One region of the Arthrobacter sp. NQ7 genome, then DNA from elsewhere that is predicted to be linked to it. Evidence: predicted binding sites of a transcription regulator. Region 1 holds the regulator's gene; the other holds the start of a gene.
What was found. The regulator HspR, encoded in region 1, represses chaperone genes until heat shock. The targets are predictions, from matches to a motif close to AAGTTGAGTCNNNNNGACTCAACTT.

Region 1 (7,561 bases):
CTCGAGGGCTTCGCCGGCCTGAACCGATTCTAGGGCTTATTCTGACCAGTTCACAATAAGGAGCGAAATTTTTACGCCGTTCCCTCAACGTCAACGGTCCTGCACCCAAAGACAAGAGTGGGGACCGCGCTCCCGCCCAGACTGGGAAGCAACCCGCTACGCCGACCGGCTGGCGTCCTTGCCTACTCGAAGTGGAGTACCCCTTGGAAACCTACGATGCGCTCCTCGCGTCCATTGCCCCCGCCCCCGGCACCGGACGGACCATCTTTGACCCGGCCACCGGCGGGGCCGTGGGCGAGGCCCCGGTCCACGATCTCGATTACCTGGAGCGAGCCGTGGCGGCGGCCGTTGCCGCGCAGCCGGCCTGGGCTGCCCTGGGCCACGACGCCCGTTCCGCCGCGCTCCTGAAGGCAGCCGACGCCGTCGAACGCTCCGCCGAGGAACTCGCCCAGCTGCTCTCCCGCGAGCAGGGCAAACCCCTCAACGGCCCCAACGCCCGGTTTGAGGTGGGCGCCTGCGTGGCATGGCTGCGTGCCACGGCCGGCCTGCCGCTGGAGCCGGAAACCATCGTGGACGACGGCGAGACCCGCGCCGAACTGCACTACCGGCCCATCGGCGTGGTCGGCGCGATCGGTCCGTGGAACTGGCCCATGATGATCGCCGTCTGGCAGTTGGCCCCGGCGCTGCGCATGGGCAACGCCGGGGTGGTCAAGCCCTCCGGCAACACCCCGCTGTCCGTCCTGGCCCTGGTCAAGGTCCTCAACGAGGAACTTCCGGAGGGCATCCTGTCGGTGGTGTCCTGCGGCCGCGAGGTCGGCGCCCGCCTCACCGACCACCCGGCGATCGGCAAGATCATGTTCACCGGCTCGACCGCCGGCGGCCGCGCGATCATCAAGTCCTCCGCGGACACCGTCAAGCGGCTCACCCTGGAACTGGGCGGCAATGACGCCGGCATCGTCCTGCCGGACGCCGACCCCAAGGCCATCGCCCAGGACGTTTTCTGGGGTGCGTTCCTCAACACCGGCCAGACCTGCGCTGCCCTCAAGCGCCTCTACGTCCACGACAGCATCTACGACGCCGTCTGCGAAGAACTCACCGCCGTCGCCAAGGCCATGCCGATGGGCAACGGCCTGGACGAAAACAATGTCTTGGGACCGCTGCAGAACAAGGCACAGTACGACGTCGTGGCGAACCTCGTGGAGGCAGCGAAGGCTTCCGGAGCACGCGTCCTGCTGGGCGGGAACCCGGACGCCAGCCAGCCCGGCTTCTTCTACCCCACCACCCTGGTGGCGGACATCGACAACGACAACCCGCTGGTCGCGGAGGAACAGTTCGGTCCGGCCCTGCCCATCATCCGCTACAGCACCATCGATGAAGCGGTGGAAAAGGCCAACGGCCTTGACGTCGGCCTGGGCGCCTCCGTCTGGTCGGCGGACCTGAAGGCTGCCCGTGAGGTCGCTGCCCGCATCCAGGCCGGCACGGTGTGGATCAACCGGCACGGCGCCGTCGACCCGCGCATCCCCTTCGGCGGGGCCAAGCAGTCCGGCTACGGCGTGGAGTTCGGCGTCGAAGGACTTAAGGCCCTCGGCGTACCGCAGGTCATCAACGGCTGAACTTGATGCGGGAGCCCGGCGCGCAGGTCCCCAGCGCCGGGCTCCCGGGGCTTTGCAGGGCTACCCCAGGGCCGGGGCGGTGGACGTCCGGCCGGAGAACTGCCGGCGGGCCCAGCGCGCGAGCTTCTTGCCTTTGCCCTTCCACCAGTTGTCCTCGTCCTGGTTGTGGTGGAAGCGGAAGACGATGGCAACGAGCACGAACATGCCCATCACCACGTCCACCCAGGACGACACCACCAGGGCGATGAAGACCGTCATCGCGTTGGCCATGATGGACGGGATGGCGAGGGTCCGGAAGACGGTGCTCGCCACGTACCGGCGGTGCGACCTGGGCACGGACAGTTCCCGCACCATGTCGAAACACACGCACACCACCACGATGGTCTGCCCGATGGCCAGCAGGACCTGGCCGGGCAGGGAGCTGCTGAAGGCAGCCACGGACTCCATTCCCGGGCTCATGACCGGGCCTTGCTGCTGAGAACCTTAAACACGGAAAACCCCCAGAACTTGTGGAACCACCGCCGCTGATCCGGCGATGGCTCCATTCAAGTTCCAGGGGCTTTCTCGGTCACGAGTAGCGGGTACTCATATTTGCCCGGGGGCGCCGGCAGCACTACCTGCTGCCGGGTCCCATTACTCCCTCATGGCGCTACTTCCCAATGGCGCGGGGCCGCCACAGCATGACAGCCTGGGACCGTGGCCGGGGCCGCTGTCCTCGGGCCAGGCTCACCACGTCGCCTGCCGTGCCGGCGGCGAAGATCCGTGAATCCACGGCCCGCGGCCTTCGCCCGAGTTCCTCGGTCAACTCTGCAATCCGGCTTTGCAAGGCAGCCACCTGGTTTTCGAGTTCCAGGATCCGCTTGATGCCCTCCAGCGAGACCCCTTCCTGCGACAGCCGCTGCACCTCGCGCAGCATGTTGACGTCGCGCTGGGAGTACCGCCGGGACTTCCCCGGGGCCCGGCTGGGCTTGACGATGCCCAGCCGGTCGTACTGCCGCAGGGTCTGCGGGTGCATGTCCGCGAGTTCGGCCGCCACGGAGATCACGAAGATCGGCTGGTCGGCGTTGATGTCCACGGCTCACCTCCGCCCTAGAGCCGGGCCTTGGCTGCCAGGCCCTCGCGGACGTCCGCCGACGACGTTGCCTCGGCGAACGCCTTGACCGCAGCTTCGGCGTCCTTGTTGAGATTCTTGGGAACTGCGACGTCGATGGTCACCAGCAGGTCGCCGGTGCCCTTGGACGTCTTCACGCCCTTGCCCTTGACCCGCAGGGTACGGCCGGACGGCGTGCCCGCCGGAACCCGGACCTTGACCCTGTCGCCGTCGATGGTGGGCACTTCGATGTCCGCTCCCAGGGCCGCCTCGGGGAAGGTGACCGGGACGTGGATGCGCAGGTTGTCGCCGTCGCGCGTGTAGAAGGCATGGGGCTGCACCGAGACGGACACCACCAGGTCGCCGTTGCCCGCGGCACCCGGCTGGCCCTTGCCGCGCACCCGGACCTTTTGGCCGTCCTTGATGCCGGCCGGAACCCGCACGTCGATCACTTCACCGCTGGGCTCGCGCAGGCCAATGGTGGTGCCGCGGATGGACCCGGCGAACGAAATACTGGTGGACGCGGTACGGTCGGCACCCTTTTGCGGCGTGCGCTGGAATCCGGGCGCCCCGCCGAAGCCGCCGAACAGATCCGCGAATTCGGGCGGAATACCGCCGGAGGACGGGTTGAAGCCGCCGGCGTGGCGTCCCGTGTTTCCGGTGAACAGGCCGCCGAACATGTCCTCGAACCCGCCGTTGCCGCCGGCGGCGCCGCCGGGGGCAAAACGCGCCCCGCTGCCCATGGCCCGGATGGCGTCATACTGCTGGCGCTCCTCCGGATCCGAGAGCACCGAATAGGCCTCCGAGATGTCCTTGAACTTCTTCTCGGAAGCAGTGTTACCGGCGTTGGTGTCAGGGTGGTGCTGCCGCGCAAGCTTCCGGTAGGCCTTCTTGATGTCGGCGTCGGAAGCGTCCTTGGCAACACCAAGGATCTTGTAAAAGTCCTTGTCCACCCAATCCTGGCTAGCCAATGGCGTTTCCTTTCTTGTTCAAACCTTCGTGCCCCGGCTGGGCAACGCTCCGCTGGATAGGGGGCCGTGCCCGCTCCGCGGTGCCCGCCACGCCGCGGCCCCCTATCCAGCTGCGCTTCGCTTGCTCCCACCTTAGGCGAGACGAGCGCTGAGCGACGGACGGATAAGGGGGCCCGGGAGTGGCATCTAAGGAGCTGACCGAGGGCCCCGACACGAGCTTGCGAGTGTTGGGAGGCCAGATCCGCTGCCGGAGCTGGGTGGCTGACGATCGCAGATCGTTAGCCACCCAGCGTAGGGGCGGGGCCCCCTTATCCGTTCGGCGCGACTTGAGCACCGCCCCATATCCGGCATAGCGCCTGGTGACCGACTAAGCCGGGACGGCCACGATGACCTGGGCGGCGCGGAGCACGCGGTCTCCTGATTTGTAGCCGGAGCGGAGGACCTGGCTGACGGTGTCAACCTCGATGTCCTCGCCGGGCTGCTGGATCAGGGCCTCGTGGATCGTGGGGTCGAACTCCACGCCGGTCTCGTCGATGCGGACCAGGCCGTAGGTCTTCAGTGCGTTCTCCAGCTTGGTGGCGATCGCGGCGAAGGGGCCGTCGGCCAGGTCACCGTGCTGCCGGGCGGCGTCGACGTCGTCCAGCACCGGGAGCAGGGAGTTCAGGACGCCGATGACGGCCATCTCCCCTGCCACGGCGCGGTCGCGTTCAACGCGCTTGCGGTAGTTGACGTACTCGGCCTGCAGGCGGAGCAGGTCGTTGCGCAGCTCGGCGGCCTCGGCGTTGCCGGAACCGGCCTTGACGCCCTGGGCCACGGATTCCTCGGCCGGCACGTCCACGCCGTTGAGAATCTCCTCGGCCTGGGCCAGCGCGTCGCCGTCGGAATCCGCTGCTCCGGCCTGGGAGCCGGCCCCCGAGGGCTGGCCGCCCTCGGGGTGCCGGGCCTGCCCGGTCACCGGGTCAACCTTGCGGTTGTCCCGGATGACCGGCTCCTGGCCGTTGCCCTGCGTGTTCTGCTGGCCCGCGGATGTGTTGTGCTCTTCCTCGTTACCGTGGTGCGGCATGGGTTACTTCTTCGCTTCGTCTTCGTCGATGATCTCGGCATCGACGATGTCCTCGTCGGAGGAACCCGCCGAAGCGCCTGCGGCACCCTCGGCACCTGCGGCACCTGCGCCGTCCGGCGAACCGGGCTGGGCGTAGATGGCTTCGCCGAGCTTGGTCTGGGAAGCCTGCAGTTTCTCGAACGCGGACTTCACGGCGGCGTCGTCGGTGCCTTCAAGGGCCTTCTTCAGCGCGTCAACGTCGCCCTGGACTTCGGTCTTGACCTCTTCGGGCAGCTTGTCCGCATTGTCGGCGATCAGCTTGTCCACGGAGTAGGCAAGCTGCTCGGCCGTGTTGCGGGTGTCGGTTGCCTCGCGGCGGGCCTTGTCCTCGGCTGCGTGCTCCTCGGCGTCGCGGACCATCCGGTCGATGTCTTCCTTGGAGAGGCTGGAGCCACCGGTGATGGTCATGGACTGTTCCTTGCCGGTGCCCTTGTCCTTCGCGGAGACGTGCACGATGCCGTTGGCGTCGATGTCGAAGGTGACCTCGATCTGCGGAATTCCGCGCGGCGCCGGGGCGATGCCGGTGAGTTCGAACGTGCCCAGCGGTTTGTTGTCGCGGGTGAATTCGCGTTCGCCCTGGAAGACCTGGATGGCCACGGACGGCTGGTTGTCGTCAGCGGTAGTGAAGGTCTCGGACCGCTTGGTGGGGATGGCGGTGTTGCGTTCGATCAGGTGCGTCATCACGCCACCCTTGGTTTCGATGCCGAGGGACAGCGGGGTGACGTCGATCAGCAGCACGTCCTTGCGCTCACCCTTTAGCACACCTGCCTGCAGGGCTGCGCCGACTGCCACGACCTCGTCCGGGTTGACGCCCTTGTTCGGTTCCTTGCCGCCGGCCAGTTCCTTGACGAGCTCGGAGACGGCGGGCATACGGGTTGAGCCACCCACCAGCACGATGTGGTTGATGTCGGAGAGCTTGATGCCGGCTTCCTTGATGACGTCGTGGAACGGCTTCTTGGTGCGCTCCAGCAGGTCCTTGGTCAGGTCCTGGAACTTGGCGCGGGTGAGCTGCTCGTCCAGGTGCACCGGGCCGTCGGGGGTGACGGACAGGTACTGCAGCGAGACGTTGGTGCTGGTGGAGGAGGAGAGCTCCTTCTTGGCCTGCTCGGCTGCTTCGCGGAGGCGCTGCAGGGCGATCTTGTCCTTGGACAGGTCGATGCCCTTGACCTTGAGCTGGTTCAGCAGGTAGTCAACGACGCGCTGGTCCCAGTCGTCGCCGCCGAGGCGGTTGTCGCCGGCCGTGGCGCGGACCTGGATGGTGGAGAAGTTGTCTTCGTCCTTGCCGACTTCCAGCAGGGAGACGTCGAAGGTACCGCCACCGAGGTCGAAGACCAGGATGAGTTCGTCTTCCTTGCCCTTGTCCAGGCCGTAGGCGAGGGCTGCGGCGGTGGGCTCGTTGACGATGCGCAGGACGTTCAGGCCCGCGATTTCGCCGGCTTCCTTGGTGGCCTGGCGCTCGGCGTCGTTGAAGTAGGCCGGGACGGTGATGACGGCGTCGGTGACCTTTTCACCCAGGTAGGACTCGGCGTCGTTCTTCAGCTTCATGAGGATACGCGCGGAAATTTCCTGCGGGGTGTACTTCTTGTTGTCGATGTCCACCTTCCAGTCAGTGCCCATGTGGCGCTTGACCGAAGCGATGGTGCGCTCGATGTTGTTGACGGCCTGGCGCTTGGCGATCTCGCCAACCAGGACCTCGCCGGACTTGGAGAATGCAACGACCGACGGCGTGGTGCGGCCACCCTCTGCGTTGGCAATAACGGTGGGCTCGCCACCTTCGAGAACGGAGACGACGGAGTTGGTGGTTCCGAGGTCGATACCTACTGCACGTGACATGTGTTGCTTCCTTCTTTCCTTGGAAACTGGTTGGCGCCCTAAGCATTGAGCGTTCTGCACTCAACTCTACTCAGCCGCCAAAGGATGTCAACACAAGTTGAGTGAACTACGCTCAACTTTGCTCAGGGCGTACAGCAGCGCACGACGGCGGCACGCGCCGGCGGGGAGGAGGCGTCAGTCCGCGCCGGGCGCGTCCAGGACCGCGGCGAGCAATCCGGGGAACCGGGCATCAAGGTCCTCGGCGCGCAGGGTCAGCCTGCGGCCGCGCCCGTTGGCCTCGTTCCGGATGATGCCTGCCTCGCGGAGCACCTTCATCAGGTGGGACTTGGTGGACTTGGGCATCTCCGGATTGCCGAGGGTGCATTCGGCCATATCGAGGGGGCCGGCACGGAGCTGGCGTGCGATTTCCAGCCGGTCGGGATCGCTCAGGGCGAAGAGCACACTGGGCAAGTGGAGGTCCGCGCGTTCGGGATGGGTGAGGTTCGCCGGTGTAGCCACGGTTCGACTTTAGTTGAACCATCGCGGATGTGCCAGTAGTCTGAGGTTTCGATTATTTTCGAACCAACCACACCCCCAATGCAGAAGGCGGCATGTTGTGACACACCCACCCGCAGTCCGGCCCAGAGAGTCGCACCGGCGGCTGGGTTTCGTCCTCATTGCCGCCGCCACGGCAGCCATGATGGCCGGAGCCAGCGCGCCGTCCCCGTTCTACCCCACCCTGCAGGAGCAGCTGCACCTGCTGCCGGTGGCCACCACCGGGATCTTCGCTGTCTACGCCGTGGCCCTCCTGGCGGCCCTGCTGGTCTTCGGCTCCATCTCCGACCACCTCGGCCGCCGGCCGGTCATCAGCGCGGCATTCCTCCTGCTGGCCGGCAGCGTCGTGACCTTCCTGGCAGCCGATTCGCTGGCGATGCTGCTGGCGGCCCGCGTCCTCCAGGGGGTGGCCAGCGGC
Region 2 (7,561 bases), on a different contig from region 1:
GAAGGCACCCTCCCGCAGGATGGCCACAGAGTCGCTCTGGTCCAGTTCCGCCGCGATATCCACGTCTTCCGCATAGCCGGCCCCTGCCAGCTCCCGGCCGCTGGAACACTGCTGCAGCATTTCGCGCAGCCGCGGTTCGGCGGACTCGAACACAGCCATCGCTGCCACGGCCTCCGGGGCGTAGCCGTGCCTGCCGTCCCCGGCCTCGTAGCCGCCCCGGCCGGCGGCCACCAGCCCCGCAATGAACGCCCCGGCGCCGATGTGGTCCTCCACGGCTGGCCGCAGCGTACCGTCCGGCCACCGCTCACCGGCGGCAACCACGGCTACTACCGCGTCATCCGCAAGGTTCGCGGCCACCCAGTCGGCCGTCGCGGCGGCGTTCCGCAGGCAGACTGCCGCCACCAGCGGTACTTCCCCGGCCAGCGCCCGGCACAGTTCGGACCCGTTGGGGGAGGGCAGCACCACCCTTCCCAACGATGCAGCATCCCGGAAGCTGGCGGGGGAGAGGCTCAAGCCGCCCCCGCCGCGCGGACCGGCCAGTTGCGCCCGGTGGTGGGCGGCGAAGTCCTCCGCACCCGTATCACGCCACCGGAAGGGGAACACTTCGGCGCCCCGGTCCAGTGCCACGCTGACGCAGGTGCTGAAGGACAGGACGTCCACCACCACCGCCAGGTCGGCACCCGCGGCCACGGTTCCGGCGCCGGCCACGCCCCAGTCCAGCCTGATGGTGAAGGGGAGCTGCCGGTGGGCGGCGTTGGCTGAGTAGGTGTGCCGCGGGCTGGAGCCTGGGGCGTTCACGCCAGTTCGCCGTTCAGGTTCCGGTGCGCGGCATCCAGCCACAGCTCCCGGGCCCGCGGATGGTGGAAGAGCGGGTCAAGTTCCAGCAGGTGCCGCACGACGGCGGCCCGCCCGGCCGCGAAGTCGGCGTCGCCGATGTGCGCGTAGTCTTTCCGCACGGCGGCTACATAGCGGGCGTATTCCTCCGGTCCGCTGCCGAGGATGGAAAGGTCCGCGTCGCAGAGCAGGGCCCCTGCGGCATCGCCCGCTTCCGGCCGGTGGTCCGACGTGACGCGTACCAGCCGGGCCACTTCGGCCACCTCGTCCTCCGGCAGGCCGGCCCCGGCAAGGCCGTGTTCGGCAAGCAGAGCGGACTCCTCTTCATCCCGGCCCGCCGCGCCCCGGTACACGGCGTCATGGAACCAGGCCGCCAGCAGTACGGTCCGGGGCGCCTCTGCCGGTTCGGTGAGCAGGTCCAGTGCCTCCAGGACGGAGAGGAGGTGGGTGCTGCCGTGGTAATGCCGGTGCGGTTCGCTCCACCGGTCCAAAAGGTCCAGGAAGAGGGCGTCGTGGCCGGGCATGACGGCCTCCCACCGGTTCAGGAGCGGGACTTTCAGCGACTTGTTGCGCCGGCGTGCCGGGATGCGCAGTCCGCTGGCGATGAGTTTACGGACCAGCACCCTGGCCTCCACCGAAACCGCCCCGGCCGCCACCAGTTCGTCAAAGCGGCGTTCCGGAACGTCGTAATGGTCGCCGTCGAACGCCCGCTCCGGAATCCCGGCGGCGGCGGCGAAATGGTGCAGCTCCTCCAGCGACGCGTCCGAGACCAGATGCGAAAAATGGGTTCCGTGTGCAGGCCACAGCGGCGGGTCGATGTAGATGGCCATGGAAGGAGTCTAGTGCCGCCCTCCCCGGGAAAGTCTGCTGCGGGCCGGAAGGTGGCGATTGGCAATTACGGAGCAAAACCAGCCGCCGTTCCGCATTTGCGGACTATAGTGAGTTCGTGACCCTTATCCGCGTCTCTGAGGCTGCCCGTTTCCTGGGTGTCAGTGATGACACGATCCGCCGCTGGACCGAGCATGGAACGCTGACCCCGCTCCGTGACGACTCCGGACGGCTCGCCGTGGACGGGTTGGAGCTGGCAGCCCATGCGCAGAAGCTGGCGCAGCTTCCGGATGATCCGAAAAGCGGCAGCAGTTCGGCCCGCAACCGGTTCGTGGGCCTGGTCACCAACGTCATCTCGGACAAGGTGATGGCCCAGGTGGAACTGCAGTGCGGGCCGTTCCGGGTTGTTTCGCTGATGAGCAGCGAAGCGGTACGTGAACTGGGCCTCGAACCGGGCTCGGTGGCCACCGCCGTGGTCAAGGCAACAACGGTCATCATCGAATCCCCGAAGGGACGGGCTGCCGCATGACCCGCCGCGTTTGCATCCCGAAGCCCAGGATCTTCGCAGCCCTGGTTGCCGTGGCCCTTCTCCTGCCGGCAGCCCTCAGCGGGTGCGCCGCGGAGGCCGGCATCGCACCGGACTCCGGCGCCGGCCCCGCGCCGCACGGCACCATCACCGTCTTCGCAGCTGCCTCCCTGAAGGCCACCTTCACCGAGCTCGCCCGCACGTTCGAGACTGGGCATCCGGGCACCACCGTCACGCTGAGTTTCGCCGGCTCCTCCGACCTGGCCAGCCAGATCAGCCAGGGGGCGCCCGCTGATGTCTTCGCCTCGGCAGATGCGGCCACCATGAAGAAGGTGCAAGATGAAGGCCTGGTGGATGGGACGCCGACGGATTTTGCCAGCAACACCCTGGCCATCGCAGTACCGCCGGGCAATCCGGCCGGGGTCGCAGGGCTGAAGGACCTCGCCCGGCCCGGCATCAAGCTGGTCACCTGCGCCAGGCAGGTCCCCTGCGGGGCTGCCACGGCCAAGGCTGCGGACGCGGCAGGTGTGGCGTTGAACCCCGTCAGCGAGGAAAACTCGGTCACCGATGTCCTGGGCAAGGTGGCCTCCGGCGAGGCCGACGCCGGGCTTGTCTACGGCACGGACATCAGCTCTGCCGGAACCCGGGTGGCGGGCATCCCGTTCCCGGAATCCGGAACCGCCGTCAACACCTATGCCATTGCTGCCGTTGCCAACGGCGGGAACAAGGCCACGGCCCGCGCCTTCCGGGACCTGGTCGCCGGTCCAGAAGGGCAAAAGGTCCTCGCCGCCGCCGGGTTCGGGCCCGGCCAGCAATAGTGCCGCGAATGACGGGCGCGGCAGTAGGGTGGGGCCAGGCGCGCACCGGCGGTACATCACGGGTACGTCCCCACAGAACCCGTCCAGCCCCCTTACCGCTTCAGCACACCGGAGGAAACGCATGGCCCACGCCGAGAACAGTGTCATCATCAACCGGCCTGCCCGCGAAGTCTATGACTTCCTTGCTGACGGACTGAACAACCCGGCATGGCGTGACGGGGTGAAGTCCATTTCCCTGCGGGAGGGCGCTCCCGGCCAAGTTGGAGCCATCTACAGCCAAACCCTCGCCGGGCCCAAGGGACGCCCCATCCAGGGCGACTACCGGATCACGGCAGCCCAGCCCGGCCGCCTGCTGGGCTTCGAAGTGGTGGCTGGCCCGGCCCGCCCCACCGGCGAGTACGCCCTCACCGAGGACGCCGGCGGGACCACCGTGCACTTCAGCCTGGATGCCAGGCTGCCGCTCCTGATGCGGGTCCTGGACTCGATGGTCACCCGGACCATGGAATCCGAGGTGGCCCAGCTGTCCCGGCTCAAGCAGGTACTGGAAAACCGTTGAGCCAACGAAACCCCGGGAGGTAGCACCAAATGCGGCAGGCGTATACCGGCATTCCCGGCTGGGTCCGTGCGCTGGCTGCCCTGGCCGCCGTCGTCGTCGTGCTTCCGCTGCTGGCGATGGTGCTCAGGGTGGACTGGGGCCAGTTCATCCCACTGGTCACCTCGGAGCCGTCGCTGACGGCCCTGGGACTGAGCCTTCGCACCTCTGCTGCCAGCACGGCGCTGTGCATCGTGCTGGGCGTCCCGCTGGCCCTGGTGCTTGCCCGGGACACCTTCCGCCTGCAGGGCCTGCTGCGCGCACTGGTGCTCCTGCCGCTGGTGCTTCCACCTGTGGTGGGCGGCATCGCCCTCCTCTACACATTTGGGCGCCAGGGGCTGCTGGGCCAGGCCCTGGACGTGCTGGGGCTGCGCATCGCCTTTTCCACAACGGCGGTGGTGCTGGCGCAGACGTTCGTGGCGCTGCCGTTCCTGGTGGTCAGTCTCGAGGGCGCCCTGCGGACCTCCGGCTCCCGGTACGAGGCCGTCGCGGCCACCCTCGGAGCCCGGCCGGGCACCGTGTTCCGGCGCGTCACGCTGCCGCTCGTCCTGCCCGGGCTGGCCTCCGGTGCCGTGCTTTCCTTCGCCCGCAGCCTGGGCGAATTCGGTGCCACGCTGACCTTCGCGGGCAGCCTCCAGGGGGTGACCCGGACCCTCCCGCTGGAGATCTACCTGCAGCGGGAAACGGACCCGGACGCCGCCGTCGCGCTGTCCCTGGTCCTGGTGGCCGTCGCCGCCGCGGTGGTGGCCCTTGCCTACCGGCGGCCGGCAGCGGGCCGGGCCGGAGCTGGACAGCGGACGACGGCGCCGGCCCCGGCAGGAGGGAACGTTCCGTGACGCTGTCCTTCCAGGCAGCCGTGGCCGGGCGCGGCTTCGACGTTGCCCTGACGGTCCAGCCTGGTGAAACCGTGGCCGTCATGGGACCCAACGGCGCCGGCAAATCGACACTGCTGGCCAGCATCGCCGGCCTGCTCCGGCCGGACAGCGGCGTGGCCGCACTCAATGGCAGCACCCTTTTTGACCTCAGGGACGGCAAGCGCAGCTGGGCACCTCCCCACCAGCGCGGCATAGCCCTGCTCGCGCAGGAACCGCTGCTGTTTCCCCACCTGACCGCAGCGGACAACGTGGCCTTCGGGCCCCGGAGTGCCGGCGTTCCCCGGCGGGAGGCAAACGCCCGGGCCCTGCGCTGGCTCGCAGAGGTGGAAGCAGAACATCTCGCCGGCCGCCGGCCTGCCGAACTGTCCGGCGGCCAGGCCCAGCGGGTAGCCGTTGCCCGCGCGCTCGCCGCCGATCCCGCGCTCCTCCTGCTCGATGAGCCGCTGGCCGCCCTGGACATCCATTCCGCGCCCCTGCTGCGGCGGCTCTTCAAGCGTGTCCTTGCCGGCCGCCAGGCCGTCATCGTCACCCACGACGTCCTGGACGCCCTGATGCTGGCGGACCGTGTGGTCATCCTGGACAACGGCAGGATCGTCGAGGAAGGCCCTACCCGGGCCGTACTGGAACGCCCCCGGAGTTCCTTTGCCGCCGGACTTGCGGGCCTGAACTTCATTCCGGGCATCCTGGACGGCGCCGGGGTGCGGGCCAGCGGGGGCCTGAGGATTGCCGGCCACGAGGAGGACGCGCGCGGCTCCGGGGAACCGGTCCAGGCGGCCCGGCCGGGCGCTGCCGGCGTCGCCGTGTTTCCGCCGTCGGCCGTTTCCGTGTTCCTCAACGACGCCCACGGAAGCCCGCGGAATTCGTTCGCCGTCACCATCACCGACCTGGAACCCCACGGCGACCAGGTCCGCGTCCGCGCCGGCAGCCTGGCCGCGGACATCACCCCTGCAGCTTCCGCCGACCTGGGCCTGGCTCCGGGCATGGCGGTGCACTTCGTGGTCAAGGCCGCAGCCGTGTCCGTGTACGCCACCTGACACACCGGGGCTGCCGGCAGGACCTCTGGCTCTGGACACCCGTTTCGCCGTGGGCAAACATGGCTAGTGGACCTCGCTGTGCAAAGTTGAGCGTAGTAGACTCAACTTAGTCAACCAGCCCCCCGAAAGGAGCTCTCTTTGGACGTCAAGTTCACCACCAAGAGCCAGGAGGCTCTTTCCGCCGCGGCAATGAACGCCTCGACGGCCGGCAACCCGCAGGTGGAGCCCGCCCACCTCCTGAAGGCGCTGATGGACCAGCGGGAGGGTGTCGCCGTCGCGCTCCTCCGCGCCGCCGGCGCCGATCCCGACTCCGTCAGCGTCCAGGCCAGCAGCGCCATCAAGGCATTGCCCGCCACGTCCGGCGGTTCCAGCCAGCAGGCCCAGCTCTCCCGGCCCGCCCTCCAGGCCATCCAGCATGCCAAGGAGGAAGCGGACCGGCTGGGTGACAGCTTCGTGTCCACCGAGGTGCTCCTGGTGGGCCTCTCGGCCGGCAATGATGCCGCCGCCCGCCTGCTGCGCGACGCCGGTGCGTCCCGCGAGGCGCTCCTCGCGGCCCTCCCGGGGGTCCGCGGCGACCGTAAGGTGGACAGCCCCGATCCCGAAAACACCTTCCAGGCCCTCGAAAAGTACGGTACGGACCTCACCGCCATGGCCCGCGCCGGCAAGCTGGACCCGGTGATCGGGCGCGACTCCGAAATCCGGCGCGTGGTCCAGGTCCTGTCCCGGCGCACCAAGAACAACCCGGTGCTGATCGGCGAACCCGGCGTGGGCAAGACGGCTGTGGTGGAAGGGCTGGCCCAGCGCATGGTGGCAGGCGATGTCCCGGAAAGCCTGCGTGGCAAGACCCTCATCTCCCTGGACCTTGGCTCCATGGTGGCCGGCGCGAAGTACCGCGGCGAATTCGAGGAACGGCTGAAGGCGGTCCTCGAGGAAATCAAGGGCTCAGAGGGCCAGATCGTCACCTTCATCGACGAGATCCACACGGTGGTGGGCGCCGGTGCCACCGGTGATTCCTCCATGGATGCGGGCAACATGCTCAAGCCCATGCTGGCCCGCGGCGAGCTGCGGCTGATCGGTGCCACCACCCTGGACGAGTACCGCGAAAACATCGAAAAGGACGCCGCGCTGGAACGCCGCTTCCAGCAGGTCTACGTCGGCGAGCCCAGCGTGGAGGACACCATCGGCATCCTCCGCGGCCTCAAGGAACGCTACGAGGCGCACCACAAGGTGTCCATCGCGGACTCCGCCCTGGTAGCCGCCGCCACGCTGTCCAACCGCTATATCTCCGGCCGCCAGCTTCCGGACAAGGCCATCGACCTGGTGGATGAGGCCGCGTCCCGGCTGCGCATGGAGATCGACTCCGCCCCGGAGGAAATCGACCAGCTGCGCCGGCAGGTGGACCGGCTCACCATGGAGGAACTGGCGCTGGAGGGCGAAACCGACGCCGCCTCGGTGGAACGGCTGGCCGCGCTCCGCGCCGACAAGGCCGACAAGGAAGAGGAGCTCTCGGCGCTGAACGCACGCTGGGAGGCCGAGAAGGCCGGGCTCAACCGGGTGGGTGACCTGAAGGCCAAGCTGGATGAACTGCGCTCCGCGGCCGACAAGGCCCAGCGCGAGGGCGACCTGGAGGCCGCTTCCCGGATCCTGTACGGCGAGATCCCGGCCCTGGAGCGCGAGCTGAACGCCGCCGCCGAGGCGGAGGCCGCCGTGACGGACAAGTCCGCGCAGATGGTGGCCGAGGAAGTGACCGCGGAAGACATTGCCGAAGTGATCTCGGCCTGGACCGGCATCCCCGCCGGCCGGATGCTGCAGGGCGAAAGCCAGAAGCTGCTGCACATGGAGGAGGAACTGGGCAAGCGGCTCATCGGCCAGTCCAAGGCGGTGGCCGCGGTGTCCGACGCTGTCCGGCGCGCCCGGGCCGGCATCAGCGACCCCAACCGGCCCACCGGTTCCTTCCTGTTCCTGGGCCCCACCGGCGTCGGCAAGACCGAACTGGCCAAGGCCCTGGCGGACTTCCTGTTCGACGACGAACGTGCCATGGTGCGCATCGACAT

Region 2: clpB (ATP-dependent chaperone ClpB) is a predicted target of HspR. The motif match lies at 5,591-5,615, and genes of this name have one in related genera.

Annotation. Positions count from the first base shown of each region.
Region 1 is NZ_JARFXU020000017.1:290-7,850, forward strand. It holds gene PUN71_RS16270 (aldehyde dehydrogenase family protein) at 204-1,613, shown strand; gene PUN71_RS16275 (hypothetical protein) at 1,674-2,060, opposite strand; gene PUN71_RS16280 (heat shock protein transcriptional repressor HspR) at 2,263-2,688, opposite strand; gene PUN71_RS16285 (DnaJ C-terminal domain-containing protein) at 2,703-3,674, opposite strand; gene PUN71_RS16290 (nucleotide exchange factor GrpE) at 4,042-4,737, opposite strand; gene dnaK (molecular chaperone DnaK) at 4,741-6,609, opposite strand; gene PUN71_RS16300 (ArsR/SmtB family transcription factor) at 6,784-7,107, opposite strand; partial or broken gene PUN71_RS23110 (MFS transporter) at 7,205-7,561, shown strand, end outside.
Region 2 is NZ_JARFXU020000022.1:13,215-20,775, forward strand. It holds gene PUN71_RS18530 (2-phosphosulfolactate phosphatase) at 1-798, opposite strand, end outside; gene PUN71_RS18535 (DUF4031 domain-containing protein) at 795-1,664, opposite strand; gene PUN71_RS18540 (TOBE domain-containing protein) at 1,781-2,191, shown strand; gene modA (molybdate ABC transporter substrate-binding protein) at 2,188-3,006, shown strand; gene PUN71_RS18550 (SRPBCC family protein) at 3,128-3,562, shown strand; gene PUN71_RS18555 (ABC transporter permease) at 3,592-4,434, shown strand; gene PUN71_RS18560 (sulfate/molybdate ABC transporter ATP-binding protein) at 4,431-5,507, shown strand; gene clpB (ATP-dependent chaperone ClpB) at 5,646-7,561, shown strand, end outside.